4 regions of the Streptomyces sp. P6-2-1 genome follow, and region 1 is predicted to be linked to each of the others. Evidence: riboswitches for the same ligand, from Rfam matches in the RefSeq annotation. Region 1 holds a riboswitch; each other region holds the start of a gene.

Region 1 (8,489 bases):
GGGGTCGGCGGGAACGTCGAGGCCGAGCAGCTGGGCCGCGCGCAGGGCGACGCGGGTGTGGCCCTCGGGGCCGAGGTGGAGCCTGTCGCTGTCCCAGGCGCGGCGGTCGCGGACCGAGCGCAGGGCCCACAGGTCCAGGACGAGGCAGCCGTGGCGGTCGGCGACGGCGCGTACGTGCGCGTTGTACGTGGCGATCTTGCCCCGCAGGTGGCGCAGGACAGGCGTGTCACGCGTGTCGAAGCCGGTCGCGATCATGACGGTGCCCGCGGCGGCGGAGAGCGTCCCGACGGCCTTCTCGAAGCGTTCGGCGAGGTCGTCGGGGTCGGTGCCGGGGCGCAGGACGTCGTTGCCGCCCGCGACGAAGGAGACGAGGTCGGGGGCGAGCGCGGCCGCGCGGGGCACCTGGTCCTCGGCGATCTGGTCGAGGAGCTTGCCGCGTACGGCGAGGTTGGCGTAGCGGAAGGCGGAGCGCTCGGGGAGCCGGTCGGCGAGCTGGACGGCGAGGCGGTCGGCCCAGCCGGTGAAGAGCCCGTCGGGCCCGGGGTCGCCGACGCCCTCGGTGAAGCTGTCGCCCACGGCCACGTAGGACGTCACGGTGCCCTCGACGGGGAGGGCCTTGCTGCTGGGAATCCTCGCTTCTCGTGCCACCTCGGCATCCTTCACCTTTACACCATACTTACGCCACCGTAGGGAGGGGGTGACACGGAGTGAGAAAGACCACCGGTCAAGAAAGACCCAACTATGGAATAAACAGGACTCCTTGGGGGTCGTGTCCCGAAACGGCCGTGGCGGCCCGCCCCTTGGGCAAGGGGCGGGCCGCCACGGTTCGCGCGGGTGCGGCTCAGGCGTTGACGCCGTGCTGCGCGAGGAAGGTGAGCGGGTTGATGTCGCTCCCGTACGCGGGGCCGGTGCGGATCTCGAAGTGCAGGTGCGGCCCGGTCACGTTGCCGGTCGCGCCGGAGAGGGCGATCTGCTGGCCCTCGGTGACGCTCTGGCCGGCCGAGACCTTGAACGCCGAGAGGTGGGCGTACTGGCTGTAGTGCCCGTCGGCGTGCTTGATGACGATCTGGTTGCCGTAGGCGCCGCCCCAGCCCGCCGTGATGACCGTGCCGGAGGCGACGGCCTTGATCGGGGTGCCGGTGTTCACGGGAAGTCGGCGCCGGTGTGGCCGTGCGACCACAGGCTGCCGTTGCGGCCGTAGCCGCCGCCCTTGACGCCGTCGACGGGCGCGGTCCAGCCGGTGCCCTCGGTCGCCTTCTTGGCGGCGGGGGCCGGGGCGGCCGCCTTCTTCACGACGAGCTTCGAACCGGGCTTGATGATGCCCGGGTTGGCGCCGATGGTGCCCTTGTTCTGCTCGTAGAGCTTCTTCCAGCCGCCGGAGACCTTCTCCTTCTTGGCGATCTTGATGAGCGTGTCACCGGCCTTGACGGTGTAGGTGGTGTCCTTCGCGGGGCTCGCGGCGTGGGCCCCGCCGATGGCGGTGAGCGGGAGTGCCACGGCTGCGGCACCGGTGGTGCCGAGCAGCGCGAGGCGACGGGTGAACGAGCGGCGGTTGGCCGTGGCGGACATGCGGGTTCCTTCTCCGTCGCCTGCGGGGTGAGCTGTCGGGTTCGGGCTGGAGCTGCCCGGCCACCGGCGCGGCGCGCGCGGCGACTTCACCCCGAGCCGTCCCACGGGGACCAGGGACGGCGTGAAGCGTGCGGGTCCCCCGCTCCTGCCGGTACGGGTGTGAGTGAGCGTGAGAGTCCGGGGCGGCGGCAGGATTCGGCGTTCCGACCGGACTGGTGGCGACCGTAAAGGCAACGCGACACGCCGGACAAGCAGCCCCTTTGCGGTGCACATCACATTTAGTGATCCATTGCGCGGATTTCCGTCACTCTCCGTAGAAACGACCCGATACGGACAGAACCGGACGTACAGCGCTCGCTGCGGAAACGGCCCGCCCGGCCCGCGGCCCCCTCCCGGCACCGTCCGTCACCGCTATGACGCTGCTCACCTCGGCGTTCTCCGCGGCTCCGGTACCTTGCCGGGCCCCGCGGTCCGTGCCAGTCTCGGCACCGCGAGCCCGCCGACGAGCCGCGCCGGCGGCCCACCGGAAGGAGTCCCGTGACGCAGCCGTCCCCGGGGACCGCGCCCGAGCCCGTCGTCACCGCGCAGGCAGGGCCGGAAGAGCCCGTGCTGAGCGCCGTCCGCAACTTCCGCGACGTGGGCGGGCTGCCCACGCACGACGGCCGCCGCACCCGCGGCGGCGTCCTCTTCCGCAGCGGCCACCTCGCCCATGCGACCCCGGAGGACACCGTCTTTCTCTCGGGGCTCGGCCTCCACTCGGTCTTCGACTTCCGCAACGCCGCCGACCGCGCCCTCGAAGGCCCCGACGTCGACCTGCCCGGCGTGCGCAACGTGCACCTGCCGCTCAACGACCCGGCGGAGGGCGCGGAGTTCTGGCGGATCGTGCGCGACGGCGAGGTGGACCAGCTGCGGGCCGCGCTCGGCGAGGGACGCGCCGAGGCCCGTATGGAGGCGAGTTACCGGCAGCTGATCAAGGAGCGCACCGCCGAGCACGGGCGGCTGCTGCGGGCGCTCGCCGAGGACAGCGTGCCCGCGCTGCTGCACTGCGCGGCGGGCAAGGACAGGGCGGGCACCTCGATCGCGCTCGTGCTGCTCGCCGTGGGCGTCGAGGAGGAGGCGATCGAGGAGGACTACCTCAAGTCGAACGCGCGCCACCGCCGCTACCGCGTCTCGCGCGGCAAGGACGCCGCCCCGCCGACGACCCCCGAGGTCGCCGAACTCCTCGACCCGCTCTTCGCCGCCCGGGCGAGCTACCTGCGCGCGGCCTTCGAGACGATCGACACGCACTGGGGCGGCAGGGACCGCTACTTCGGCGAGGTCCTGGGCCTCGACGACGCCCTGCGCGAGCGGCTCCGGGAGCGGCTCGTGGAGTAGGCGGACACAGAACAACGGGGTGCGTCCCCGCCGGGGGGCGCACCGCCCGCCTCCCTCACTGGTTCTTCGCGCCCAGCACGAAGAGCAGGTAGAGGAAGGCGGCGACGCCGTGCGCCGCGACGACGTAGACGAAGACGCGGACCCACAGGCCGGTGGGGATCTTGTCCTCGACGAAACGGCGGATGGTGCCGTTCTCGCCCGGCGCGGCCTCTTCGCCGCCGCCCTCCGGCCCGACCCCGCTGTCGCCCTCCGGCAGCACCCCGCCGCCGGTCTCCGGCCTGACCCCGCTGTCGTTCTCTGGCATTACGCGCCTCCTGGGTGGACGTCGCCGAGGCAGAGCGCGCCGTGCGGGCTCTGCAAGAGCGTGTGGACGAAGAGGAGCACCGTGCCGTCCGGGTCGGCGGCGGCGATGCGGTGCGGGGTGAGCGAGTCGAAGTGGGCGCTGTCACCCGGTCCGAGCAGGTGCGCGCTGTCGCCGAGGCGCAGCCGCAGGCGTCCGGTCAGGACGTGCAGCCACTCCTCGCCCGGGTGCACGCGCACGATGTCGCCCTGACTGCCGTACGGGACCCGTACGCGCAGCGCCTGCATCGCGCGGCCCGGGCCGCCGGCCTGCCAGTACGTCCAGCCGCCCGCGTCGGTGGGTTCCATCGCGCCCGCGCGCACGACCGATCCGGGTCCCGCGGGGGTCTCGCCGAGGAGTTCGGAGACCGTCGTACCGTAGGTACGGGCCAGTGCGAGCAGCATCGGCAGGCTCGGCTGCCTGCGGCCGGTCTCCAGGCGGGAGAGGTGGGCCGGGGAGAGATTCGCGGCCTTGGCCGCGGCCTCCAGGGTGAGGCCCGCGCGGCGGCGCAGTTCCCGCAGGTGCGGGGCGACGGCGAGTTCTTCGGGCGGGCCCCCGGGCTCGGTGCTCATGCCTCCATTCAGCCACCGTCATGCCTCTCGGGCAAATTTCTTGCCCGAGAGGCAAAAGCGCTCGGCGGCGCCGTGCTCAGCGGTGGGCCACCGCCTGCTTCACGATGTTCTTCGCGAAATCGCCCATGAGCCCGCCGTTGTGCGCGTCGTCCATGACCGCGGTGAAGGCGTCCACGAAGCGGTCCGCGTCCTTCTCGTCGATCACGAGCGGCGGGATGAGCTTGATGACTTCGAGGTGGTCCCCGGAGACCTGCGTGAGAATGCGGTGCTTCTGGAGCAGCGGCACCACGACCATCTGCGCGAACAGGCCCTTGCGCGCGGCCTGGAGCATCGCCCAGCGGCTGCGCAGCTTGAGCGAGTCGGGGCGGCCGAACTCGATGCCGATCATGAGGCCGCGTCCGCGGACGTCGGCGAGCATCTCGTACTTCGGGATCAGGTCGGTCAGGCGCTGCTTGAGGTAGTCCCCCGTGCGGCGCGCGTTCGCGACGATGTTCTCGTCCTCCATGACGTGCAGCACGGCGAGACCCGCGGCCATCGCCTGCGCGTTGGCGCCGAAGCTCGCGGAGTGGACGAGGACACGGTCCATCGAGGAGTAGACCTTCTTGAAGATCCACTCCTTGCCGAGCGTCGCGCTCACCGGCACGTAGCCGCCCGAGAGCGACTTCGCGACGCACACGAGGTCGGGTTCGACGCCCTCCTCGTGCTGGTAGGCGTAGAAGTCCCCGGTGCGCCCGAGACCGGTCTGCACCTCGTCGGCGATGAGCAGCGCCTTGTGCTTGCGCAGCAGGTCCTGCGCGGCCTTGAGGTAGCCGGGCGGGGTCTCGGTCACGCCCTTGCCCTGGATCGGCTCGATGATGAGCCCGGCCACGTCGCCCTTGCGCAGCTCGCGCTCCAGCGCCGAGAGGTCCCCGACGGGGAGCGCCGTGTCCGGGAGCAGCGGCGCGAAGCCCTCGCGGAAGCCCTTCTCGCCGTTGACCGAGAGCGAACCCGTGGTGAGGCCGTGGAAGGCGTGGTCGTAGAAGAGGACGCGCTTGCGGCCGGTCGCGAAGCGAGCGAACTTGAGCGCCGTCTCGACGGCCTCGGTCCCGCTGTTGCCGAAGAAGACCCGGTCCAGGTGCGGGCTGTGACTCAGCAGCTTCTCGGCGAGCAGCCCGGGCAGTGGCTGGCAGTCGAAGCGGGTGAGGTCGGCGAGCTGGGCGTCGAGCACGTCGTGCAGCGCCTGGCGGACGACGGGGTGGTGGCGGCCGAGCCCCATGACCCCGAAACCCGCGAGCATGTCGAGGTAGTCCTGCCCCTGGTCGTCCCAGAAGTGGGCGCCCTCGCCGCGCTCGTAGTACTTGTCGAAGCCGATCGTGTGCAGCATGCGCGGCAGCTGGTGGTTGAGGTGCTTGGTGTGCAGCTCGTAGCGCTCGCGGCCGCGCGCGGCGAGCAGGCCGTTGAGGTCGAAGCCCTTGCCCCGCGCGCCCTCGCCCTCGGGAGCCGCTGCGTCCGTCGTGCCGGTGGTCATCCTTGCGTCTTCTCCTTACGGGCCAGGTGGGCCCCGATGCGTCCGGCGATCTCCACCGGGGTGAGGCCGAGGTCGGCGAGCAGCTCGCCGCGCTTGGCGTGCGGCAGGAACTGCTCGGGGATACCGAAGTGGCGTACCGGGACGTCGACTTCGGCGTCGGCGAGGGCCACGGAGACCGCGGCGCCGACCCCGGAGGTACGGCTGTTGTCCTCGACGACGGCGACCACCCGGTGCCGCGCGGCGAGCGGGGCGACGGCGGCGTCGACGGGCTTGACCCAGCGCGGGTCCACGACGGTCGAGCGGATGCCGCGCTCGCGCAGGAGCGCGGCCGCGGCGAGGCACACGGGCGCCATGACACCGACCGAGACGAAGAGGACGTCGGCCTCCTCCTCGTCCCCCGCGTCCTCGGCGAGCACGTCGAGTCCGCCCTCGCGGCGCAGTGCCGGGAGGTCGGCGCCCACCGTCTCCTTGGGGAAGCGCACGAGGGTCGGGGCGTCGTCGACGGCGACCGCCTCGCGCAGCTGGGCGCGCAGTTCGCTCGCGTCGCGCGGGGCCGCGATGCGCAGCCCGGGCACCACCTGGAGCACCGACATGTCCCACATGCCGTTGTGCGAGGCGCCGTCGGTGCCGGTGACCCCGGCCCGGTCCAGGACGAAGGTGACTCCGCACTTGTGCAGCGCGACGTCCATGAGGAGCTGGTCGAAGGCCCGGTTGAGGAAGGTCGCGTAGACGGCGACGACGGGGTGCAGTCCCCCGGTCGCGAGTCCGGCGGCCGATACGGTGGCGTGCTGCTCGGCGATGCCGACGTCCCAGATCCGCTCGGGGAAGCGCTCGGCGAAGGGCGTGAGGCCCACGGGGTCGAGCATCGCCGCGGTGAGCGCGACGACGTCGTGCCGCTCCTCGGCGATCCGTACCAGCTCCTCGCCGAAGACCGCCGTCCAGGAGGGCCCCGCGGAGGGCGTGAGCGCCTCGGCGGTGAGCGGGTCGATCGCGCCCACCGTGTGGAAACGGTCCGCCTCATTGGCGAGGGCGGGCTCGTAGCCGCGGCCCTTCTCGGTGATGACGTGCACGATGACGGGCCCGCCGAAGCGCTTGGCGCTGGCGAACGCCGATTCCAGGGCCGCGATGTCATGGCCGTCGATGGGGCCGAGGTACTTCAGGCCGAGGTCCTCGAAGAGGCCCTGCGGGGCGAAGGCGTCCTTGAAGCCCTTCTTCGCGCCGTGCAGCGACTCGTAGAGCGGCTTGCCGACGACCGGGGTGCGGTCGAGCACCTCCTTGCCCCAGGCCAGGACCCTCTCGTAGCCGTCGGTGGTGCGCAGCGCCGCGAGGTGGTGCGCGAGGCCGCCGATCGTGGGCGCGTAGGAGCGCTCGTTGTCGTTGACGACGAGGACGAGGGGGCGGTCCTTGGCCGCGGCGATGTTGTTGAGCGCCTCCCAGGCCATGCCGCCCGTGAGCGCCCCGTCCCCGGTGACGGCGACGACGTGGGTGTCCTCGCCGCGCAGGTCGCGCGCCTTGGCGAGCCCGTCGGCCCAGCCGAGCACGGTCGAGGCGTGGCTGTTCTCGATGACGTCGTGCGCGGACTCGGCGCGCGAGGGGTAGCCGGAGAGGCCGCCCTTGGAGCGCAGCTTGGAGAAGTCCTGCCGCCCGGTGAGGAGTTTGTGCACGTACGCCTGGTGCCCGGTGTCCCACAGGACGCGGTCGTGCGGTGAGTCGAAGACCCTGTGCAGGGCGATGGTCAGCTCGACGACCCCGAGGTTGGGGCCGAGGTGGCCGCCGGTCCTGGCGACCGCCTGGATCAGGAACTCCCGGATCTCCGCGGCCAGTTCGGGCAGCCGGTCGCTGCCAAGGGCCTTGAGGTCGCGCGGCCCCCGGATGCTTTCGAGCAGTGTCACGTTCGGGCCCTCTCTCTTCGGACGTCCGGCCCGGTCGGGTCGGCGGGATACGTGCGCGGGGCCGCGCGGCGCACCGGAGCGCCAGGCACGGGGCCCCGGCCTCGCAGTGCGAGGCCGGGGCCGCGTGGTGGCCTCTCGGAACGGGCGCGGCCCGTCACGGTCAGGAGCGGTTGCCCGCGATCGTTTCGCGGGCGGCGCGCAGCGAGGCCTGGAGGGAGCCCATCGTGGCCATGACGGCGGTCGGCTCGTAGCCGCAGTGCGCCATGCAGTTGTCGCAGCGCTCGTCCTTGCCGCGCCCGTACTTGTCCCAGTCGGTCTCCTCGATGAGCTGCCGGTACGTGGGCACGTAGCCGTCGCTCATGAGGTAGCAGGGGCGCTGCCAGCCGAAGAGGGAGTAGTTCGGGATCGCCCAGGCGGTGCAGTCGAAGTCCTGCTTGCCTTCCAGGAAGTCGAGGAAGAGCGGCGAGTGGTTGAGGCGCCAGCGCTGCCGGTTGCCGCCGGCGAACGCCTTCTTGAACAGCTCGCGGGTCTGCGTCACGCCGAGGAAGTGCTCCTGGTCGGGAGCCTTCTCGTAGGCGTAGGCGGGCGAGATCATCATCTCGTCGACCTGGAGTTCGTCGTTGAGGAAGTCGAGCACCTCGATGACGGTCTGCGGGGTGTCGGTGTTGAAGAAGGTCGAGTTGGTCGTGACGCGGAAGCCGCGGCGCTTGGCCTCCTTGATCGCCGCGACGGCCTCGTCGAAGACGCCTTCCTTGGCGACCGACTCGTCGTGCCGCTCCTTGAGGCCGTCGATGTGCACGGCGAAGGCGAAGTACGGCGAGGGGGTGAACTTCTCGATCTTCTTGCGCAGCAGCATCGCGTTGGTGCAGAGGAAGACGTACTTCCGCTTGGCCACCAACTGGCGCACGATCTCGTCGATCTGCGGGTGCATGAGGGGTTCGCCACCCGCGATGGAGACCATCGGGGCGCCGGACTCCAGGACAGCGCCGACGGCCTGGGCCACCGGCATGCGCTGCTTGAGGACTCCCGCAGGGTGCTGGATCTTGCCGCAGCCCTCGCACTTCAGGTTGCACGCGAAGAGCGGTTCAAGCTCGACGATGAGCGGGAACTTCTCCCGCTTGCGGAGCTTCTGTTCCATCAGATACGTCCCGATCCTGATGGTCTGGCGAAGCGGCATGGCCATCTGGCTCACCTCCTGGGGAGCAGAAAAGTACGGTGCCATTCAGAGAAAGCAG
Region 2 (8,489 bases), 2.7 Mb from region 1:
TGTCCAGGGAGCAACGCGGACCGAACGAGAAACTCGGTGCCGTCCTCGCCCTCGCGGGCATCAGCAACGCGGGGCTTGCGCGGCGTGTGAACGACCTCGGTCAGCAGCGGGGGCTGACCCTGCGTTATGACAAGACCTCGGTGGCGCGCTGGGTGTCGAAGGGGATGGTGCCGCAGGGCGCCGCCCCGCACCTCATCGCGGCGGCCATCGGGCAGAAGCTGGGCCGACCGGTCCCGCTGCACGAGATCGGCCTCGCCGACGCCGACCCGACGCCGGAGGTGGGCCTCACCTTCCCGCGCGACGTCGGCCGGGCCGTGAAATCGGCGACCGAGCTGTACCGGCTCGACCTCGCCGGGCGCCGCGCCGGGGGAGGCATCTGGCAGTCGCTCGCCGGGTCCTTCTCGGTGAGCGCCTACGCCACGCCGGCCTCGCGCTGGCTGATATCCCCGGCGGACGGTTCGGTGGCGCGCGAGCCCGCCGCGGCCGGGCCGGGAGAGGGAGGTGGCACGCCGTTCCGGGTCGGCCACAGCGATGTGCGCAAGCTGCGCGAGGCCGCGGAGGACGCGCGGCGCTGGGACTCCAAGTACGGGGGCGGCGACTGGCGGTCCTCGATGGTGCCCGAGTGCCTGCGGGTCGAGGCGGCACCACTCCTGCTCGGTGCGTACTCCGACGACGTCGGGCGCGCGCTCTTCGGCGCGACCGCGGAGCTGACGCGGCTCGCGGGCTGGATGGCCTTCGACACGGGGCAGCAGGAGGCGGCGCAGCGCTACTACATCCAGGCACTGCGGCTCGCACGCGCCGCGGCGGATGTGCCGCTGGGCGGGTACGTGCTCGCCACGATGTCGCTCCAGGCGACGTACCGGGGCTTCGGGGACGAGGGCGTCGACCTCGCACAGGCCGCCGCCGAGCGGAACCGGGGCCTGGCGACCGCGCGCACGATGAGCTTCTTCCGGCTCGTCGAGGCGCGGGCGCACGCGCGGGCCAAGGACGCCCCGGCGGCCTCGGCGGCGCTGCGGGCAGCGGAGAGCTGGCTGGAGCGGGCGCGGCCAGGGGACGAGGACCCGGCCTGGCTCGGCTTCTACGGCGAGGACCGTTTCGCCGCGGACGCCGCGGAGTGCTACCGCGACCTCAAGCACCCGCGCCAGGTGCGCCGCTTCACCGAGCAGGCGCTGTCGCGGCCGACGGAGGAGTACGTGCGCTCGCACGGCCTGCGGCTCGTGGTCTCGGCGGTCGCGGAGCTGGAGTCCGGGAATCTCGACGCGGCGTGCGAGCAGGGCTCGCGGGCGGTCGAGGTCGCCGGGCGGATCTCCTCGGCGCGGACGAAGGAGTACGTGAAGGACCTGCTGCGGAAGCTGGAGCCGTACGGGGACGAGCCGCGCGTCGCGGAACTGCGGGAGCGTGCGAAGCCGCTCCTTGTGGCGCCGGCGTAGAGGGGGCAGGGGGCAGGCGCGGCCACCCGTCCCGTAGGGACCCCGTACGGGACCTCCGTAGGGGACCTCCGTACCGGACGGGCGGCCGCGCGGCCGCGAGCGGAGCCACCGTTGTGTGGTCGGACCATTCCCCCGTACGGGCGCAAGCCGCCTGGAGTGCGGGAGGGATACTCGGCGTGTCGTTGTCCACAGCCTGTGGACAACGACACGCCCCTTTGCCGCTCACCCCTTCCGCCGCCTCGCTCGCCCCGCCCCGGCCCCCTCCGCCCGCCGTCATCCGCCGCCCCGGTTCCGTAGAATCGACGGCATTGTGTCCGAGCACCCCACCTCTCCCGCGCCGACCGCGAGCCCTACGGCCGCCGAGTCCGCCGCCCCCGCGTCCGCTCCCGTGAATCCCGCCGCCGTGAGTCCCGCCGCCGCGCGCCCCGAGCCGGAGGCGCTGCCGCCGCGCACCCGGGCGCAGGGACGGATGTTCGTCGAGGGAGTGGGCCCCGCCGCCGACCCCTCGCGGGCCCTCAACGAGCGACGCATCAAGAGCTTCACCCCGCGCCGCAGTCGCGTCACGACCGCGCAGGCCGAACACCTGCGGCAGCACTGGTCGCGCTGGGGCCTGGACGTGGACGGGCGCGAGATTCTCGACGTCAAGGCCCTCTTCGGCGGGCTTCCCGTGGTCCTGGAGATCGGTTTCGGCATGGGCGAGACGACCGCCAAGATGGCGGCCGCCGATCCCGCGACGGGCATCCTCGCCGTCGACGTGCACACTCCGGGACAGGGGCAACTGCTCGGTCTCACTGCGGGGGCAGGCCTGGAGAACGTACGGGTCGCGAACGGCGACGCGGTGGTCCTGCTCCGTGACATGCTGCCCGCTGCCTCGCTCGCCGGGATACGCGTCTACTTCCCCGACCCGTGGCCCAAGACCCGGCACCACAAGCGCCGCATCATCCAGCCGCACTTCCTCGACCTGGCCGCGAGCCGCATGGCAGAGGGCGCGGTGTTGCACTGCGCGACCGACTGGGAGCCGTACGCGGAGCACATGCTGGAGGTGCTGAGCGCGCACCCCGCCTTCGACAACACCGCCCCGGGTGGCGGCTTCGCCGCGCGCCCCGCCTTCCGGCCCGAGACGCGTTTCGAGGGTCAGGGGCTGCGGAAGGGGCACGTCGTGCACGATCTCCTCTTCCGCCGCAACGCGTACGAGGTGGCGGAGCCCGACCGGGTGGGGGCGGGGCCAGCGGTGAGGTGAACCTCGGCGCGGGGTGATCCCGAGGTTCGCCCAAGGGCAGCGGACCCGGACCCACTGCCCCCGGGCCGCCGAACAGGCGTTCCGGGTCCGGCTGTCGGTGCGAGTCGTTAAGGTCGGAGGCGTGAACTCTCCGCCTGCCCCGGCCGCACCGCAGGGGTTTCTGACGCCGCGACGGCCGCGCTGGTGGCGACGCCGTGGTGTCCGTCTCACCGGCCTCGCCGTGCTGCTCGCGCTGTGCGGCCTCGTGATGCTGGGGCTGGTACGGGAGGAGACCGGGACCGAGGCGTTCTTCGTGGGCCTCGGCCTCGCGGTACTGCCCGCGCCCGCGGTGGTGCTCGCCTTCCGCTGGCTGGGCCGCGCACATCCCCTCCCCTGGCGCACGCACGCCTTCGTCCTCGCCTGGGGTGCCTGCGCGGGGGCCCTCATCGCGCTCGTGACGAACAGCTTCGCGGCCGTGTGGCTCGCGGACATCTGGTCACGCCCGGTCGACCCGAACACCGTCGCCGCGCTCGCCGTCGCACCCGTCGTCGAAGAGAGCGTGAAGGCCACCGCGCTGCTGCTCGTCCTGGTCTTCCGCGGCCGCCTGATACGCGGGCCCGTCGACGCGGTGGTCCTCACGGGCCTCACGGCGACGGGCTTCGCCTTCACCGAGAACATCCTCTACCTCGCCAAAGCCTTCGGCTCGGACCGCGACGAGGGCACAGGCGCCGCCGTCACCGTCGCCACCTTCTTCGTCCGCGCGGTCTTCTCGCCCTTCGCGCACCCGCTCTTCACCTGCATGACAGGGCTCGGCGCGGGCCTCGCGCTGCTGAGCAGGCGCCGCGTGGGCCGTGTGCTGCTGCCGGTCGCGGGCCTGCTGCTCGCGATGGCCATGCACGCGGCGTGGAACGGCTCGACGGTCTTCGGCCCGCTCGGTTTCCTGGTCGTGTACGTGACGCTCATGATCCCGGCGCTCGGGTTCACCGTGTGGCTCGTGCTGTGGCACCGGCAGCGCGAACTGCGCACGGTGCGCGAGACACTGCCCCGGTACGCGCTCGCGGGCTGGCTCTCGCCGTACGAACCCCTCGCGCTCGGCTCGCTGCGTTCCCGCCGCGTCGCCGCCGAGTTCGCCTCGTACCACGGGGTACGTGCCGACGCGCGGCGCCTGCGTACGTACGCGGCCGCCGCGACGCGCCTCGCGCTGCTGCGCTCCGACGCCGAACGCGGCCGTCGTACGCCGGACTTCGCGCGCCGCGAGCGCGCACTCCTCGACCATCTGTGGCAGGACCGCGCGCTCGCCCGCCCGGCCTTCGCCCACTCCTGGCGGCTCGTCCCGCCCCGCGCCCCGCACCTCCTCCCCGCGCAACCTGCCCGCGCGGCGGCCCCCGGCGGCTGGTACGCGCCTCCGCAGTGGTGGCCGCGGACACCACCACCCGGGCAGGGCCACGGGTACGGGCAGGGAGCCGGACACGGGGCACCACCACCGTATGGTCGGACCTTTCCGCCGTACGGCCACAGCACGGCCACGTACGGTCCGACCGGCCCCATGTCTCACCCGCACGCCACCGCCCCCGCCGGGACTCCGACGGGGGCGGGAGGGACGGGGCAGCCCTCCGGGGGCGGCACATACCGCGACCCCTGGGTGCCACCACCGGCCCAGAGGCGGCAAGAGCCGCTCAGGCGGAGGCAGTGGTGAGCTTGTCCAGCTCGGCCTGGGTGAGGGTCAGGTCGGCGAGGGCGACGAGGGCCTTGAGCTGCTCGGGGGTACGGGCGCTGGCGATCGGCGCGACGACGGTCGGCCGTGAGGCGAGCCAGGCGAGCGCGACGGTGGCGATTTCAGCGCCGTGCGCCTCGGCGACCTCGTCGAGCGCCGCGAGCACCTTGCGGCCCCGCTCCGTTTCGAGGTGCTTGCCCGCGCCTTCGGCGCGGACGCTGTCGACGGTGGTGCCCGGACGGTACTTGCCCGTCAGGAAGCCCGCCGCCAGGCCGTAGTACGGCACTGCCGCGAGACCACCGCGGCCGGCGATGTCCTGGAGGGAGCCCTCGTAGGTGTCGCGCGAGACGAGGTTGTACTGCGGCTGAAGCGCGACGTACTTCGCGACGCCCTCGCGGTCGGAGAAGTCGAGCGCCTCCTGAAGCCGCTCCGGGGAGATGTTCGACGCGGCGATGGCCCGGATCTTGCCCGCCCGCACCAGCTCGTCGAGCGCCGTCAGGAACTCCCCGACCTCGACCGACTCGTCGTCGTAGTGCGTGTAGTAGAGGTCGATGTAGTCGCTCTGGAGGCGGCGCAGGGAGTCCTCCACGGCGGCCTTGACCGTCGCGGCACGCAGCCCCTTGTGCGCGGGCAGCGCGCCGCCCTTCGTCGCGATGACGACCTCGGAGCGGTTGCCGCGCGCCTTCATCCACTCGCCGATGATGCGCTCGGACTCGCCGCCCTCGTTGCCCGGCACCCAGTGGCTGTAGGCATCGGCGGTGTCGACGAAGTTGCCGCCGGCCTGCGTGTAGCCGTCGAGGACGGCGAAGGAGGTGTCACGGTCGGCCGACCAGCCGAAGACGTTGCCACCGAGGGAGAGGGGGAAGACCTCGATGTCGGAAGCACCGAGGGAGCGGAGAGAAGTCATGAGGCCATTCAACGCCTGAAGGCGCCAGGAAATTCCCGGCGCGACGGACGGTGCCCGCCGCGCCGGGAAATGTCAGCGAACTGCCGGTCGAGCGTCAGGGAACTGCCGGTCAGGCGGCAGTGAACTGCCATTCCCCTGCCAAGGAACTGCCAGTCGTACGTCAGGGGACTGCCGAGCGCCCTCGCGGCTCAGGGCTGCTGGCCGTGGTCCTGGAGCCACGGCAGCGGGTCGACCGCCGCGCCTCCCGCCGGGTGGACCTCCAGGTGGAGGTGGGGCCCTGTCACGTTGCCGGTCGCTCCGACGCGGCCGATGACCTCACCCGTCGTCACCTTCTGACCGACACTGACCGAGATCGACGACTGGTGGCAGTACCACAGCTCCGTACCGTCGTCGAGGACGAGCACGGTGCGGTAGCCGTACGCGCCCGACCAGCCCGCCTCCTGGACGGTCGCCGTGTGGATCGCCTTGAGCGGCGTACCGGTCGGCGCGGCGAAGTCGAGCCCCGTGTGGTGCCCGGACGACCACATCGAGCCGCCGTCGCCGAAGTGCGAGGTGAGGGTGTAGGAGGCGACCGGGAGGGTGTAGCTGCGGGCGAGTTCCGCGAGGCGCTCCGCCTCGGCCTTCGCCTTCGCCTCGGCCTTCGCCTCGGCCTCCGCCTTGGCCTTCGCCGCCGCTTCCTTCTTCGCCTGCTCGTCGGCTGCCTTCTTCTGTGCCTGCGCGGCGTTGTCGGCCGCGGTCTGCGCCGCGACCGCCTCGGCCTGCTCGCGGGCGGCACGGTCCGCGCTGTCGGCCTGGTTCTCGGCCTGCGCGAGGATACGGGCGCGCAGTGCCTCGCCCGCGTCGGTCGTGCCCTGCTCGCGGTCGGTGTCGGTGAGCCCGGCGTTGGTGAGTGGCGCCGCGGCCGGGTTCGCGGCGAGCTGCTCGGGGGTGTCGCCCTTGGCGTCCGCGACGAGCGAGCCGATTCCCGGAAGTGACTCGGCGTCGGGCAGAACCTGCTTGAGCTGCCCGGTCACCTCCGTGACCTTGTCCGGCAGCGAGAGCTTGACCGGCGGCTTCTCCTGCGCCGATGCGATACCCCCCGCGCCGACCGCGGCAAGCACACCGACCCCGAGGACCGTCGAGCTGCGGGCGAGTCCGCCCCGCTGCTTGGCGACACGGTGCCGACCACGCACGGACCCGAGTGAGTCCTCGGTCGGGTTCCACTCGCCGACCGGTTCCTCAGCACCCTCGCCGTACCCGCCGAAACCGGCCGAGCCCGGGTAGACGTCCGCCGGGGCGGGGTGGCCCGCGGGGTGCGCGTACGCGGCAGGGGCGGGGGCGGCGTCGGTCCCGTACGACGGAGCGGGAGCGGACCCGTACGACTGCGGGGGGACGGACCCGTACGACGGAGTGGGGACGGCGGCCCCGTACGGCGCGCCGGAAGTGTGTGCCGGGGGCTGGGCCGGCAGGGAACCGCCGGGAGTGAGCGTGCCGGTGGGGAAGGCGCTGGGGCCGGGGGCAGGCGGGTTGGACGCCACGAAGGCGACTCTCCTTTCCTTCCTTCTCGCCTACCGGGTTAGCTGACGGGTTCGGAGCAGGAAGGTCTCCTACGGGCACCCGAGCGGGCACCCGATTCACCCCGGAGGAGTGGTTCCCCGGTTCCCTCGCGGGATTCGGCGCACGCGCGCGGAGCCGACGCTCTCGCCGACTGGGACGACCGCGCTGCGTTATCGAACGTTAATAGACCGGCGGGGGTGATTCCAAGCCGTTCCCGATGATCCTTTACGGTCACCACCAGCGGCTAAACGGACATGTAGCGAGCGATCCGGACGAGTTGACCCGCTCATCCTCCAGGCTGTGAACCTGATGGTGCGTCAGTTGTTATCGAATGACTCACGCGGGGTGACAGGCCCCTGCCCCCCGCTCGCACCGCCCACTCCGCCCACTCCGCCCACTCCGCCCGCTCCGCCCGCGTCGCTCGCACTGGTCGCCCCGGCCGCGTCCGCCGCGCCAGGGGTCTGGGCCTCGGCCTCGGGGCGGCGGACGGCGAGCAGGGCCATGTCGTCCGTCGTGGCGCCACCGGTGTACCGCCTGACCTCCTCCGTGAGTGTGGTCAGGAGGGCGCGCGGGTGCGGGAAGACGCGGCCGCTGAGGCGCGCGACGGGGTCGTAGAAGCGACCGCGCGCGTCGCGGGCCTCGGAGAGACCATCGGTGTAGAGGAGGAGGGTCGCGCCGGGCGGGAAGTCGATGATCTCGGCGCGGTCGGGCCAGGCGCCGAGTTCGCCCATGCCGAGCGGGAGGGCGTGCTCGCCGGGGGTCAGGACGTGGAGCCGGCCGTCGCGTTCGAGGAGCAACGGTTCGGTGTGGCCGCGGTTGACGAGCCGCAGTTCGGCGGCGCCGCGCGGGACCTCGGCGAGTACGGCGGTCGTGAAGCCCTCGAAGGCGTCGAGCGCGCGGCGCCGCAGACCCTCGCGGGCGAGCGCGCGTTCGAGCCGCTGCGCGACGCCCTCGACCGTCGGCTCCTGCTCCGCGGCCTCGCGAAAGGCCCCGATGACGACGGAGACCGCCTCGACCGCGCCGAGCCCCTTGCCGCGCACGTCCCCGAGCACCATCCGGACGCCGTACGGGGTGTCCTGCACCGCGTAGAGGTCGCCGCCGATGAAGGCGTCGGCCTCGGCGGCCTCGTACTGCGCGGCGACGTCGAGCCCGCCGATCCGCTCGGCCGGGACGGGCAGCACGGCGCGTTGCGCGACGGCTGCGACGTTCTGCATCGAGGCGAGGCGACGGTCGCCGCGGCGGATGAGGGCATTGATCAGCACGGCGAGCGCGGCGACAGTGAGCACCGTGGTCAGCTCGATGAGGAAGGCCCCGGTGGGCAACCGGCCCCGAATGACCTCCAAGAGGATCTCCCCGAGCGCCGCGAGCCCGCCGACCCCCGCGGTGACCCGCGACGAGGCGAAGGGTGCGGCGACGAGCGGCCCGGCGGCGAAGAACGGCGCCCCGGTGAACGTCGCGGGCGCGAACAACCCGAAGACGAATCCGGAAGCCACCAGCACCAGCGGCAACACCCGTACCACCACGCGCACCCAGGCCTCCCGCCGCGCCCACGCGGCGGCGAGCTGAGCATGCTGCCGCGGACGACGCCGGGGCGGCGGCGGAACGGGCTTGTAGTCCTGGCGGGGCGGGGTGTCCCAGGAGGTGGGCGAGGTGGCGGGCGTGGGGTCGGTGGGGTCGGTGGGA
Region 3 (3,644 bases), 5.9 Mb from region 1:
CCCGCCTTGCAGCCCACCGACCTGTCCCCTCTCGCCCGTCACGTGCTCCCCGAGTTCACCGAGCGCACCAGCTACGGGACACGCACTCTTGACCCGTACTCCCGGCTCCTGGAAGGTCGGATCGTGTTCCTCGGCACGCCGCTCGACGACACGGCGGCAGCGGACCTGGCGGTACAGCTCATGCACCTCGAACACGCGGCCCCGGATCAGGACATCTCCCTCTACCTCAATTGCCCCGGCGGCAGTTTCACGGCGCTGACCGCCGTCCACGACACGGTGCGGCACCTGTCGTGCGACGTGGCGACGTACTGCCTCGGACAGGCGGTCTCGGTCGGCGCCGTCCTGCTCGCCGCCGGGGCCCCGGGCAAGCGCGCGGCCCTGCCCGGGGCGCGGATCGTGCTGCGGCAGCCCGAGTTGCCCGAGGCGATGCGCGGGCAGCCGAGCGATCTCGCCGTGTGGGCCGATGAGTTGGCGCGCGAGCGACGGACGACGGAGCGGCTGCTCGCGGCGGCCGCCGGACGGACGGAGGCCGAGGTGCACGGCGACATGGAGCGCGACCTCGTACTGACGGCGGCGGAAGCGGTGCGGTACGGGATCGTCGACGCCCTCGCGGACCGCCGCACCCCACACCCCGGGCCGAGGTGAGCGCGTGCCCCCGCCCGAACTCCCGCCGCTGCCCGCGCTGACCCGCGCCGAAGGCGCGCTCATCGACCACTACCTCGCGACCGCCGAGCTGCTCGGCCGGGTCAACCCCGCGCGCGGCGACGACACGTACGCGGCCCTGCGCGCCGCCCAGGCGCTCGTCGCCGAGGTGACGCGGCTGCGGGACGCGCTGGCGCTCATGCACGCGCGCGGCGAGACCGAACTCCACCGGGCCACGCTGGAACGGGCCTTGCGCGTCCTGGACGGGGAACGCCGGGCGGGGCGGGTCGCGATGCCGCCACCCGAAGAGGCCGGGGCGGGCGGCGGGAGCGAGGAGGGCGGCGGCCAGGAGCGCTGAGCGGAGCCCGCCCTTCCGCCGCCCCGCAGCCTGCATCCCGCATCGCATGTCCCGCGTCCCGCACCCATCCCGCACTCCGCCCCGTGTCCCGCGCCCCGGACGCCAACGCACGTGCGCACGCGCTCCCGCACGCCTCCCCCGCTCGCACGCGCGCCCGCACGCCTCCCCCGCTCGCACGCGCTCCCGCACACGCCCCGGACCGCGCCCCGCGCGGGCATGTCGCGGCGTGCAGGCGGGGCGTGAAGTCCGCGCCGGACGGCGCATTCGCCTTCCTCACCCTCCCCCCGCATGCGTTCCGCGACCACGCGTGTCCGGAGTGCGACGCGCGGCCGCCGAACGGAGGACCCCCCAATGACGTACGCCGGAGTCGGCGTCACGCCGCCCCCGGTTGCCCCGGTGGTCCGCGATCCGCTTGCCGCGCACGGCGTTCGCGCTGGTCGGGGACTCGTCCTCCGTGAGAGGAGCCGCACTTGACGGCCTTTCGCCACCCAATCGCCATACGGGTGACTAAGCTCACATAAGCCTGTTTTCATTCGGAATCCGGCGGTGTCGTGCGTCAAGATCGCTCCCGACGACAAGCCCCCGCCGCAGCGGCGGGGCGGTCCGGGCGGACGCCGAGTCCCGCCGCCGTCCGGACGCCAGGTCGACACCGAGTGGATCGGCGGGAGTGGAGGACCCGAGCACGGCGGGTCGGGCCCGGCAACGGGCACCGGTCCTTGGGGTGAAGCCGCGTGAGCGGCCGGGCATCTTCGCCAGTCCGAACCCGACAGGTCACCCTTCACAGGCGGTTGACGAAGGGTTACGCATGCTGGTGCGCAATCGAGTTCCCGTCCTGCTCTCCAGGACCGGCGCGGTATCGGTCCTCACCCTCGCCGCCGTCGGCGGCACCGTCCTCGTCCCCGGCGCATCCGGCGACGCCTCGGCGGCCGTCCGGGTCCCCACGAAGGCGCTGAAGGTCGCGGCGTCCAAGAAGGGCGCCCCCTACAGCTGGGGCGCGGCGGGCCCGCGCCGCTTCGACTGCTCGGGCCTGACGCTCTATTCGTTCAAGAAGGCGGGCAAGTCCCTGCCCCGCACCGCCCAGGCGCAGTACAACAAGACCCGGCACGTATCGGCGGGCAAGCGCACCAAGGGCGACCTGGTGTTCTTCCGCTCCGGTGGCAGTGTCTACCACGTGGGCATCTACGCCGGGGGCAACAAGATCTGGCACGCCCCCAAGACGGGAGATGTGGTCAAGCTCGAAAAGATCTGGTCGAAACAGGTCGCGTACGGACGCGTGCGGTAAGGGGCCGGGCGCGTGGGTGCCGTGGCGCGGCCTCAGCCCTCCGGTACGGCACCCTCCTCCGGCACGGCACCCGCGCGCGCGGGCCGCCAGGGCAGGGCGACCAGGACGGTCTTGCCGCCCTGCGGTGTCGGCACCACCGAGAGCCTGCCGCCGGTCTCCGCCGTGAGGTAGCGGATGATCGCGAGGCCGCGCCCGTTGTCCTGCCGTACGGCGGCGGGGAGGCGGCGCGGAGGGCGCGGGTGCGAGTCGGTGACGCCGACGCGGAGGAGTTCGTCGCGGTCGAGCGAGACGGTGACGGTGAAGAACGGGGACTGCCCGCCGGTGTGCAGGACGGCGTTGGTGACCAGTTCGGAGACGATCAGGCCCACCGACGCGGCCATGTCGTCCCGCGCGGGCAGCCCCCACTCCGCGAGGACCCCGCCGACGAACGCGCGCGCCTCGGGGACCGACGCGGCCTCGCTCGGCAGCGTGACGGAGGCTTCCTGGTGATCGGCCATGACGACCTGCCCCTTTCCACCGGGCGCCCGCACGGCGCTCCGGGTCGGTGGTTCGCGACAGCCTGCCACCCGCACGGGGCGCACTCCGGGGACTGTGCGCCACTGTCGCCCGAAGCGGTGAAGCCTGCTACGGCCGAGCGGATTCCGGGGGTGCGGGGCGGAGCGTCCGCATCGCGAAATCGCGGTGCCCCGGGCACGTACCGCCTGCTTGGCTGCTCCCATGACCGCACCTGACGACCTGCGCATACGCCACGCCGAGCCCGCCGACATCGCCTCCGTCCTCGCCTTCTGGCGCGAGGCCGCCGAAGGGACGAGCATCAGCGACGATCCCGCCGGTGTCGGGCGGCTCCTCGCACGCGACCCCGAGGCGCTGCTCCTGGCCGAGCGCGGTGGCGCGCTCGTCGGCACGGTGATCGCGGGCTTCGACGGCTGGCGCTGCTCCGCGTACCGTCTCGCCGTCCATCCCGCGCACCGCCACCAGGGCGTCGCGAGGGCCCTCCTCGCCGCGATGGAGGACCGTTTCGCCGCGCTCGGCGGCCGCCGCGTCGACGCGATGGTCCTGGAGGAGAATACGCGCGCGCACGGCACGTGGGGCGCGGCGGGGTACGTACGCGAGGAGCGGTGGCGGCGCTGGGTGAAGCCGGTGTGACCCGGCCCGGCGGCCCTCACCACCGGCCACCCCTCCCCCGCGCCGGGCCCCCTCCGCGCCGGGCCCCCTTCCCCCACCGGGCTCCCCTCCTCACCGACGGCCCCTCCCTTCACCAGTCACCAGGCCCCTCCCCCTCGCCCTTTGCTTTGCCTTTCCTTTACTCTTACGTGACTGGCCCTTTTCGATCCGCGAATCGTGGCCCTGCACGCATACGAA
Region 4 (8,489 bases), 3.7 Mb from region 1:
GCCTTCGCCGCCGACCCGTACCCCTCCTACGCCTGGCTGCGCGCGCACGAGCCCGTCGCGTGGACGCGATTGCCGAGCGGCGTGGAAGCGTGGCTCGTGACGCGGTACGAGGACGCGCGGCGCGCGCTCGCGGAGCCCCGGCTCTCGAAGAACCCGGCGCACCACGCGGAGGGCGCGGGGGCACGCGGGAAGACCGGGATTCCCGGGGAGCGCAAGGCCGAGCTGATGACCCACCTGCTCAACATCGACCCGCCCGACCACACCCGCCTGCGCCGCCTCGTCTCGAAGGCGTTCACGCCCCGCCGCGTCGCCGCCTTCGCGCCGCGCGTCGCCGAGCTGACCGACCAGCTCATCGACGGCTTCGCCGCGCGCGGCAGCGCGGACCTCATCCACGAGTTCGCCTTCCCGCTCCCCATCTACGCGATCTGCGACCTCCTCGGCGTCCCGCGCGAGGACCAGGACGACTTCCGCGACTGGGCGGGCATGATGATCCGGCACGGGCAGGGCCCGCGCGGGGGAGTGGGCCGCGCGGTCGGCAGGATGCGCGGCTACCTCGCCGAACTCATCCACAGGAAACGCCGCGACCTCGGCGACGACCTCATCTCGGCCCTCATCCAGGCCGTGGACGACGGCGAGCACCTCACCGAGAACGAAGCGGCGGCGATGGCCTTCATCCTTCTCTTCGCCGGTTTCGAGACGACCGTCAACCTGATCGGGAACGGTACGTTCGCGCTCCTCCAGCACCCGGACCAGCGCGCCCTGCTGCGAACAGCCCTCACCAGCGCCCCCGACCACGGCGAGGCCCTCCTCAGCACCGGCATCGAAGAACTCCTCCGCTTCGACGGCCCCGTCGAACTCGCCACCTGGCGCTACGCCACCGAGCCCTTCGACCTCGCGGGCCGCCGCATCCGCACCGGCGACCCCGTCCTCGTCGTCCTCGCCGCCGCCGACCACGACCCGGCCCGCTTCCCCGAGCCCGCCACGCTCGACCTCACCCGCCGCGACAACCAGCACCTCGGCTACGGCCACGGCATCCACTACTGCCTCGGCGCCCCACTCGCCCGCCTGGAGGGAAAGACCGCGCTCGCGCGCCTCTTCACGCGCCTCCCCGACCTCGCGCTCGACGAGGACCCGGGACAACTGCGCTGGCGCGGCGGCCTCATCATGCGCGGGCTCCGCACCCTTCCCGTCCGTTTCACCCCCTCTGTGCAGGGATATGAGCACTCGTGAACTGAACACGCGTCAATAATGTGATCTTTGCGTGATCGAGGCTGCATCGACTTGTGACGGGCGTTCGAATCCCGCTACGTTCACGTCCGGATCATCTGTCTCACCAGCTGACCCCCTCAGCTGCTTGCGAAAGGCACCGCATGCTCTCCGGGAACGGTCGCCACCGACGCCCCCGCCAGGCCCCTGCCCTTGTCGTCGCGGCAGGGGTCACCGGCTCCGCCATCGCCATCCCCCTCCTCGGCGCGGGGACCGCGAGCGCCGACCAGGGTCCCTGGGACCGTCTCGTGGAGTGCGAGACGGGCGGCGACTGGGCGGCCGACAGCGGCAACGACTACTACGGCGGTCTCCAGCTCTCCGAGGACGAGTGGGAGGCCAACGGCGGCCTCGACCTCGCACCCCGCGCGGACATGGCGACGCCCGCCCAGCAGATACAGGTGGGGCAGCGCATCCTCGCGACGCAGGGCCCCTCCGCCTGGCCCGGCTGCGCCCTGACCGCGGGACTCACCGTCCAGGACGGCCAGGCGGCCCCGGCGCCCGTCACTCCCGCGCCGCAGGACACGGCGAGCGCCAAGGAGACGGGTAAGGCGGACAACAAGGAGAAGACGGACAACAAGGAGAAGACGGACAAGAAGGACGAGGGTGCGTCCCCCTCCGCGAGCGCCGATCCCTCCGCGTCGACGACGCCGGACGCCGACGCCTCCGGCGGGACCCCGTCCGCCGACGCCTCGGCGAGCCCCTCGGGTACCGGCAAGGACGCCGCCACCGGCAAGGACGCCGGTACGGGCAAGAGCCGCGGCAAGCACGCGAAGCCCGAGCCCTCCGGCACCCCCTCCGGGGCCACCGGCTCCTCCGCGTCCGCCTCGCCCTCCGAGTCGACCACCGTCCCCGGTGGCGAGACCTCCGCCACTCCCGGCGACGACCGCGACTCCGGAGCCGACCGCTCCGCCCCCGGCGGCCGCCACGCGGCCACGGACACGGAGGGTCAGAAGGGTGCGGACGGGGCGGACAAGACGGACTCGTACAAGGTGCGCGAAGGGGACAATCTCTGGAGCATCGCCGAGGCGCACAAGCTCGCCGACGGCTGGACCGGGCTCTACGAGCAGAACAAGAAGATCATCGGTGTCGACCCGGACCTCATTCTCCCTGGCCAGAGCCTGGATCTTGGTGCGGATTCAGGGCGATAACCGGACAAGCGGTTGACCATGTCTGTCCGTTATTGTCCGGTAGAGGTCAAGTGAGACATGAGTCTCAACCGCCCTGATCGTCTTTGAAGTTCCGCTGATTTCTTGCTTAACGTCGTGCTCGCTTCCCCACCGGGAGGCCCCGACGGTCGTCACGCCGAATCCTGCCGGCGCCCGTTTCGGGACAGTCGTCGCGTCACGCGCCGAAGGCAGGAGCGGGGGACCCAAGGTTTGCGTCCCAGCCGGTGCCCGGGAGACCGGGCGCCGGTCCGGGGCTAGGGGTGAAGCCGGGCGGCAGCCGCCGTCCGGCCGGGCAACTCACAGGCCCGAACCCGACAGCTCACCTCGCAGGCGTCGGTGAGGAGACCCTCCATGCTGTTTTCCGGCAAGGCCAAGCACCGTCGCCGTCGTACCACCCGAATCGTCGCGTTCGCCGGTGTCACCGGTGCCGCGATCGCCGTCCCGCTGATGGCGACCGGCAGCGCCTCCGCCGCATCGACCTCCACCTGGGACGCTGTCGCCCAGTGCGAGTCCGGCGGCAACTGGTCCATCAACACGGGCAACGGCTACTACGGTGGCCTCCAGTTCAGCCAGTCCTCCTGGGCCGCCGCCGGCGGCACCCAGTACGCCCCGCGCGCCGACCTGGCCACCAAGGACCAGCAGATCGCCACCGCCGAGCGCCTGCTCGCCATGCAGGGCCCGGGCGCCTGGTCCTGCGCCGGTGCCGGCAACCTCAGCAACGACGGCGTCTCGCCGAACGTGAACCCGGGCGGCGGCAACAGCAACAGCGGCCAGCAGCAGTCGCAGGAGCGTTCCTCCGGCGACCAGAGCGCCTCGCGCAGCCAGCAGCGCCAGGCCCCGCAGCAGCACACCACCCCGAAGTCGACCACCGGCACGGTCAAGACCGACACCGGCATCACCGTCGCCAAGGGCGACGGCGAGTACAAGGTCGTCAAGGGCGACAGCCTCAGCGAGATCGCCTACAAGCACCACGTCTCGGGCGGCTGGACCAAGCTCTTCGAGCTGAACAAGGACATCGTCAAGGACGCCGACCTCATCTACCCGGGCCAGCAGCTCCACCTCAGCTGACCCCCAGGGGGACCCCTCGTCCCCCTCGCGGGACCGCCCCGCCCCGCCGCGTTCTCCCCCGTACGCGGCGGGGCGGGGCTTTTCCCGTGCGCGGGCAGGACGGGGCTTCCCGTGCGTGGCGGGGGTTCGCCCGTGCGCGGCGGGGCTTCCCGTGCGTGGCGGGGCTGCCCGTACGGGCCCGCCCGCCCGGTTCCGTCACCGGCCCGCCCGTGCGCCCGCCCTCCGGCCCGCGCCCCGCCCTCTCACCCGCGCGCACCCCCGCTCACCAGCTCGGCTCACCTGTCACCCCCTCGGCTCAGATGCCCCGATCGGCCCCGATCCGCCCGCCCGTTTCACCCCCTTCACCCGGTACGTCCCACGGATTGCGGCCGAGTCCCGGGCGTCGGCCGACCCCGGCCCCCCGGCCGGTTAGGCTCATGCAGCGGAAGCCCCCGCAAGGGCCCCCGCAGACCTGCTCCACATCCCAGAAGGAGATGCTCGTGCCGTCCATCGACGTCGTCGTAGCCCGGGAAATCCTGGACTCCCGAGGCAACCCCACGGTCGAGGTCGAGGTCGGCCTCGACGACGGCAGCACAGGCCGTGCCGCCGTGCCCTCCGGTGCGTCCACCGGTGCCTTCGAAGCCATCGAACTGCGTGACGGGGACGCCAACCGTTACCAGGGCAAGGGCGTCGAGAAGGCCGTCCTCGCCGTCATCGAGCAGATCGGCCCGGAGCTGGTCGGCTACGACGCGACCGAGCAGCGCCTGATCGACCAGGCGATGTCCGACCTCGACGCCACGCCCGACAAGTCCTCGCTCGGCGCCAACGCCATCCTCGGCGTCTCGCTCGCCGTCGCGCACGCCGCCTCCGAGGCCAGCGACCTCCCGCTCTTCCGCTACCTCGGCGGCCCCAACGCGCACCTGCTCCCGGTGCCGATGATGAACATCCTCAACGGTGGTTCGCACGCCGACTCCAACGTGGACATCCAGGAGTTCATGATCGCGCCGATCGGCGCCGAGTCGTTCTCCGAGGCCGTCCGCTGGGGCGCCGAGGTCTACCACACGCTCAAGAAGGTGCTCAAGGAGCGCGGCCTGTCCACCGGCCTCGGCGACGAGGGCGGCTTCGCTCCGAACCTCGACTCGAACCGCGCCGCGCTCGACCTCATCGTCGAGGCGATCAAGGAGGCCGGTTACGTGCCCGGCCGCGATGTCGCGCTCGCGCTCGACTGCGCCGCCTCCGAGTTCTACAAGGACGGCAAGTACCGCTTCGAGGGCCAGGACCGCACCGCCGCCGAGATGACCTCGTACTACGAGGAGCTGGTCGGCGCCTACCCGCTCGTCTCCATCGAGGACCCGCTCTTCGAGGACGACTGGGAGGGCTGGGCCACCGTGACCGAGCGCCTCGGCGACAAGGTCCAGCTCGTCGGCGACGACCTCTTCGTCACCAACCCGGAGCGCCTCCAGCGCGGCATCGACGAGAAGTCCGCGAACGCCCTGCTCGTCAAGGTCAACCAGATCGGCTCGCTCACCGAGACGCTGGACGCCGTCGAGCTGGCCCAGCGCAACGGTTTCAAGTGCATGATGTCCCACCGCTCCGGCGAGACCGAGGACGTCACCATCGCCGACCTCGCCGTCGCCACCAACTGCGGCCAGATCAAGAGCGGCGCCCCGGCCCGCTCCGAGCGCGTCGCCAAGTACAACCAGCTGCTGCGCATCGAGGAGATCCTCGACGACGCGGCGGTGTACGCGGGCCGCTCGGCGTTCCCGCGCTTCAAGGGCTGACACCCGGGCCCGTACGAGGGGCCGGCACCCCCGGCCCGTACGAAGGGCTGAGCCTCCGCACGCCCCCGCACCCGGTCCCGTACCGTGTGCGGGGGCGTACGCGTGTGTGCCGTACGCCTGTGCGCACGGCGCGCGAGACCCGCACGAGGGGGGAGATCCGTCATGGCACGGAAGAACGACGGCGAGCGCTTCTCGACCGCGACCCGCCTGCGCGTTCTCGGCGAGCAGACGGCGGCCCGCGTCTACCGCTCCCAGTCCCGCCGCCAGGCCCGCCGCTCCCGCCTCACCGGGCGCGCCGCGATCCTCGTCCTCGTCCTGTGCGCGCTGATCGTCGCGCTCGCGTACCCGATGCGGCAGTACATCGCCCAGCGCGACGAGATCGCCGACCTCCGGCGTGAGCTGAGCACCCACCAGAAGGACGTCGAGCGGCTGCGCGACGAGAAGGCCCGCTGGCAGGACCCCGCCTTCGCCCGCCAGCGCATCCGCGAGCGCCTCCACTACGTCCTGCCCGGCGAGACCGGCTACACCGCTCTCGTCCCCGGCGCCGCGAGCGCCGGGCCCGCGCCGCAGGACGCCGCCGCCACCCGCCCCTGGTACACCAACCTCCTCGGCGGCGTCGACGAGGCGGACCGCGCGGCCGCGCTGCGCTGAAGCGGGCGGCGGAGGCGGGCGGCGGGAGCGGGCGGCGGGAGCGGTGGCGCCGCGGCGAAGCGGGCGGCGGGCCGGCACCTCGCCCGTACGGGGATACTGGAAGCCCGTACCCGCGTACGCACCGGCACGGCCGTACGTACCCGACCCGCGTCCCCGATCGAGAGCCCCGCATGCACACGCCCCCGCCGACCACCGCGCCCACCGCGCCCACCGAGGCCGATGTCGAGGTCTTCAGGCTCCAGCTCGGCCGGCCGCCGCGCGGCCTGCGCGCCATCGCGCACCGCTGCCCCTGCGGGGAGCCCGACGTCGTCGAGACCGCCCCGCGCCTGCCCGACGGCACCCCCTTCCCGACGCTCTACTACCTGACGTGCCCGCGCGCGGCGTCCGCGATCGGCACGCTGGAGGCGAACGGGGTCATGAAGGAGATGACCGAGCGTCTGGGCCGCGACCCCGAACTCGCCGCCGCCTACCGCGCCGCGCACGAGGACTACATCGAGCGCCGCGACGCGATCGAGGAGCTGACCGGCTTCCCGAGCGCGGGCGGGATGCCCGACCGCGTCAAGTGCCTGCACGTCCTCGTCGCGCACTCGCTCGCCGCGGGCCCGGGCGTGAACCCGCTCGGGGACGAGGCGCTCGCGATGCTCCCTGAGTGGTGGCGGAAGAAGCCGTGCTCGGAACTCCGCACCCAGGAGGACACGAAGTGACCCGCGTGGCAGCCGTGGACTGCGGCACCAACTCGATCCGCCTGCTCATCGCGGACGTGGACCCGGCGACCGGCTCGCTCGTGGACCTCGACCGCCGCATGGAGATCGTCCGCCTGGGCCAGGGCGTGGACCGTACGGGGCGCCTGGCGCCCGAGGCCCTGGAGCGCACCTTCGCGGCCTGCCGCCAGTACGCCGAGGCGATCGCGGCGCACGAGGTCCCCGCGGGCAACGTCCGCTTCGTCGCGACGTCGGCCTCGCGGGACGCCTCGAACCGCGAGGACTTCGTGAACGGCGTGCGAGGAATTCTCGGCGTGGAGCCGGAAGTGATCACCGGCGCCGAGGAGGCCCGCCTCTCCTTCACGGGCGCGACCCGCGAACTGGGCGAAGACACGTACCTGGTCGTGGACATCGGCGGCGGCTCGACGGAGTTCGTCCTCGGCGACAAGACCCCCCGCGCTTCCCGCTCGGTCGACATCGGCTGCGTCCGCATGACGGAGCGCCACCTGACGACGGAGGACGGCACCCTCATCGACCCGCCACCGGCGGACCGCGTCGCGGCGATCGAGAAGGACATCGACGCGGCCCTGGACGAGGCGCGGTCCGAGGTCCCCTTCGCGGAGGCATCCACCCTGGTCGGCCTGGCGGGCACGGTGACCACGCTGGCAGGCGCGGCTCTGCACCTTCCCGCCTACGACTCCTCGGCGATCCACCACAGCACCCTGACCCGGGAGGCGGTGGAGGACCTGACCACCCGCTTCCTCACCTCGACGCACGCCACCCGCGCCGCGATCCCGGTCATGCACCCCGGCAGGGTGGACGTGATCACCTCGGGCACGCTGATCCTACGGGCGATCATGCGACGCGTCGGGGCGGACCGGCTGATCGTGAGCGAGCACGACATCCTGGACGGGATCGCCTGGAGCGTGGTGGGGGAGTAGGGGGACGCGCGAGAAACCTCGCGCGTGGGCGTGCGCGTGGCGTGGGCGTGGGTGTGCGCGGCAGGGTGGGCGTGGCGGGCGCGTCGCGGAGCGGGACACGCTGCCGCGATGCCGGGTGTCGTCCTGGCCCGTCCGGCGGCGTTGGCTCAGCGGGCGGCCCGCGATTCCTGGGGGACGGGCGCCGGTGCTTGTCGCGTGAGCCGTGTGCGATGTCGTCGAACTGGGCTGGGAGGGCAGGGCTGTTCCGGTTCGTGAGGGGTGGGTATCGTCCGTGTCGGCGCCTGCGTGCGGGGCGTCGGTCGGGGTCGCGGGTGGTGGTGGTGCGCGTGGCCGGCAGTCGATTTCGGGGAGTGGGGCGTATGAGTGGTCGCCGCGTCAGGGGCATGGTTGTCGCGGGGTCGCTCTGCTTGCTCGCCACGGCGTGCGGGGGTGGGGGTGGCGGTGATGGGGACGGGAAGCCCACGGCGTCCTCGTCGGGTGTGTCGGTTCACCGGGTGGATCTGCAAGTGAGTACGGGCGAACTGGTCGAGGGGAGGTCGGCGACGCTCCGGGTCACCACGGGGAATGGTGGTGGTGCGGTGAGGGGTGCTTCGCTCGAACTCGGTCTTCGGACGCGGGGCATGGCCCTTCCTGGGGCGAGCGCGGTGAAGGTCGAGTATCGCGACGGCGAGAAGGGGCCGTGGAAGCGGCTCGCGCTTGCTGCCAAGGGTGGCAGTCTGCGTGGCGCTCTTGTCATGGATGTGCCTGTCGGTACTCGGCAGCGCTGGTGGCGGATCACCCCGGCCTTCGGGCCCAGCGACGTCGCGCAGAATCTGGAGCTGAGCGGGGTCCTGCGCAAAGGGGGCAAGAAGTTCGGCGAATCCACGTGGGAGCAGCCGCTGCGCCCGGTCGACATTCTGGCCGATGGCAAGGGCGACGGGCCCCAGCTCTCCTCCT

Evidence for each region. Region 1 has a riboswitch for cyclic di-AMP ahead of ACQYWQ_RS27055 (M23 family metallopeptidase). Riboswitches for the same ligand answer to the same signal wherever they lie in the genome.
Region 2: linked by a shared signal. The riboswitch ahead of ACQYWQ_RS16180 (M23 family metallopeptidase) and the one ahead of ACQYWQ_RS27055 (M23 family metallopeptidase) in region 1 are both predicted to bind cyclic di-AMP.
Region 3: linked by a shared signal. The riboswitch ahead of ACQYWQ_RS02160 (C40 family peptidase) and the one ahead of ACQYWQ_RS27055 (M23 family metallopeptidase) in region 1 are both predicted to bind cyclic di-AMP.
Region 4: linked by a shared signal. The riboswitch ahead of ACQYWQ_RS11755 (transglycosylase family protein) and the one ahead of ACQYWQ_RS27055 (M23 family metallopeptidase) in region 1 are both predicted to bind cyclic di-AMP.

What each region holds. Positions count from the first base shown of each region.
Region 1 covers NZ_CP192513.1:6,405,881-6,414,369, reverse strand. Annotated here, with positions in the region: gene ACQYWQ_RS27060 (SGNH/GDSL hydrolase family protein) at 1-648, opposite strand, end outside; partial or broken gene ACQYWQ_RS27055 (M23 family metallopeptidase) at 842-1,569, opposite strand; cyclic di-AMP (ydaO/yuaA leader) riboswitch at 1,572-1,749, opposite strand; gene ACQYWQ_RS27050 (tyrosine-protein phosphatase) at 2,107-2,943, shown strand; gene ACQYWQ_RS27045 (DUF6126 family protein) at 2,999-3,247, opposite strand; gene ACQYWQ_RS27040 (helix-turn-helix domain-containing protein) at 3,247-3,855, opposite strand; gene ACQYWQ_RS27035 (aspartate aminotransferase family protein) at 3,932-5,362, opposite strand; gene dxs (1-deoxy-D-xylulose-5-phosphate synthase) at 5,359-7,254, opposite strand; gene hpnH (adenosyl-hopene transferase HpnH) at 7,415-8,437, opposite strand; gene ACQYWQ_RS27020 (1-hydroxy-2-methyl-2-butenyl 4-diphosphate reductase) at 8,443-8,489, opposite strand, start outside.
Region 2 covers NZ_CP192513.1:3,747,893-3,756,381, reverse strand. Annotated here, with positions in the region: gene ACQYWQ_RS16200 (hypothetical protein) at 1-1,430, shown strand, start outside; gene trmB (tRNA (guanosine(46)-N7)-methyltransferase TrmB) at 1,741-2,670, shown strand; gene ACQYWQ_RS16190 (PrsW family intramembrane metalloprotease) at 2,891-4,345, shown strand; gene ACQYWQ_RS16185 (aldo/keto reductase) at 4,326-5,270, opposite strand; gene ACQYWQ_RS16180 (M23 family metallopeptidase) at 5,459-6,787, opposite strand; cyclic di-AMP (ydaO/yuaA leader) riboswitch at 6,800-6,938, opposite strand; gene ACQYWQ_RS16175 (PP2C family protein-serine/threonine phosphatase) at 7,124-8,329, opposite strand.
Region 3 covers NZ_CP192513.1:486,732-490,375, forward strand. Annotated here, with positions in the region: gene ACQYWQ_RS02150 (ATP-dependent Clp protease proteolytic subunit) at 7-645, shown strand; gene ACQYWQ_RS02155 (hypothetical protein) at 650-1,000, shown strand; cyclic di-AMP (ydaO/yuaA leader) riboswitch at 1,638-1,802, shown strand; gene ACQYWQ_RS02160 (C40 family peptidase) at 1,806-2,282, shown strand; gene ACQYWQ_RS02165 (ATP-binding protein) at 2,315-2,779, opposite strand; gene ACQYWQ_RS02170 (GNAT family N-acetyltransferase) at 3,000-3,428, shown strand.
Region 4 covers NZ_CP192513.1:2,713,313-2,721,801, reverse strand. Annotated here, with positions in the region: gene ACQYWQ_RS11765 (cytochrome P450 family protein) at 1-1,230, shown strand, start outside; gene ACQYWQ_RS11760 (transglycosylase family protein) at 1,371-2,414, shown strand; cyclic di-AMP (ydaO/yuaA leader) riboswitch at 2,603-2,780, shown strand; gene ACQYWQ_RS11755 (transglycosylase family protein) at 2,784-3,500, shown strand; gene eno (phosphopyruvate hydratase) at 3,974-5,260, shown strand; gene ACQYWQ_RS11745 (FtsB family cell division protein) at 5,423-5,911, shown strand; gene ACQYWQ_RS11740 (DUF501 domain-containing protein) at 6,082-6,615, shown strand; gene ACQYWQ_RS11735 (exopolyphosphatase) at 6,612-7,553, shown strand; gene ACQYWQ_RS11730 (hypothetical protein) at 8,174-8,489, shown strand, end outside.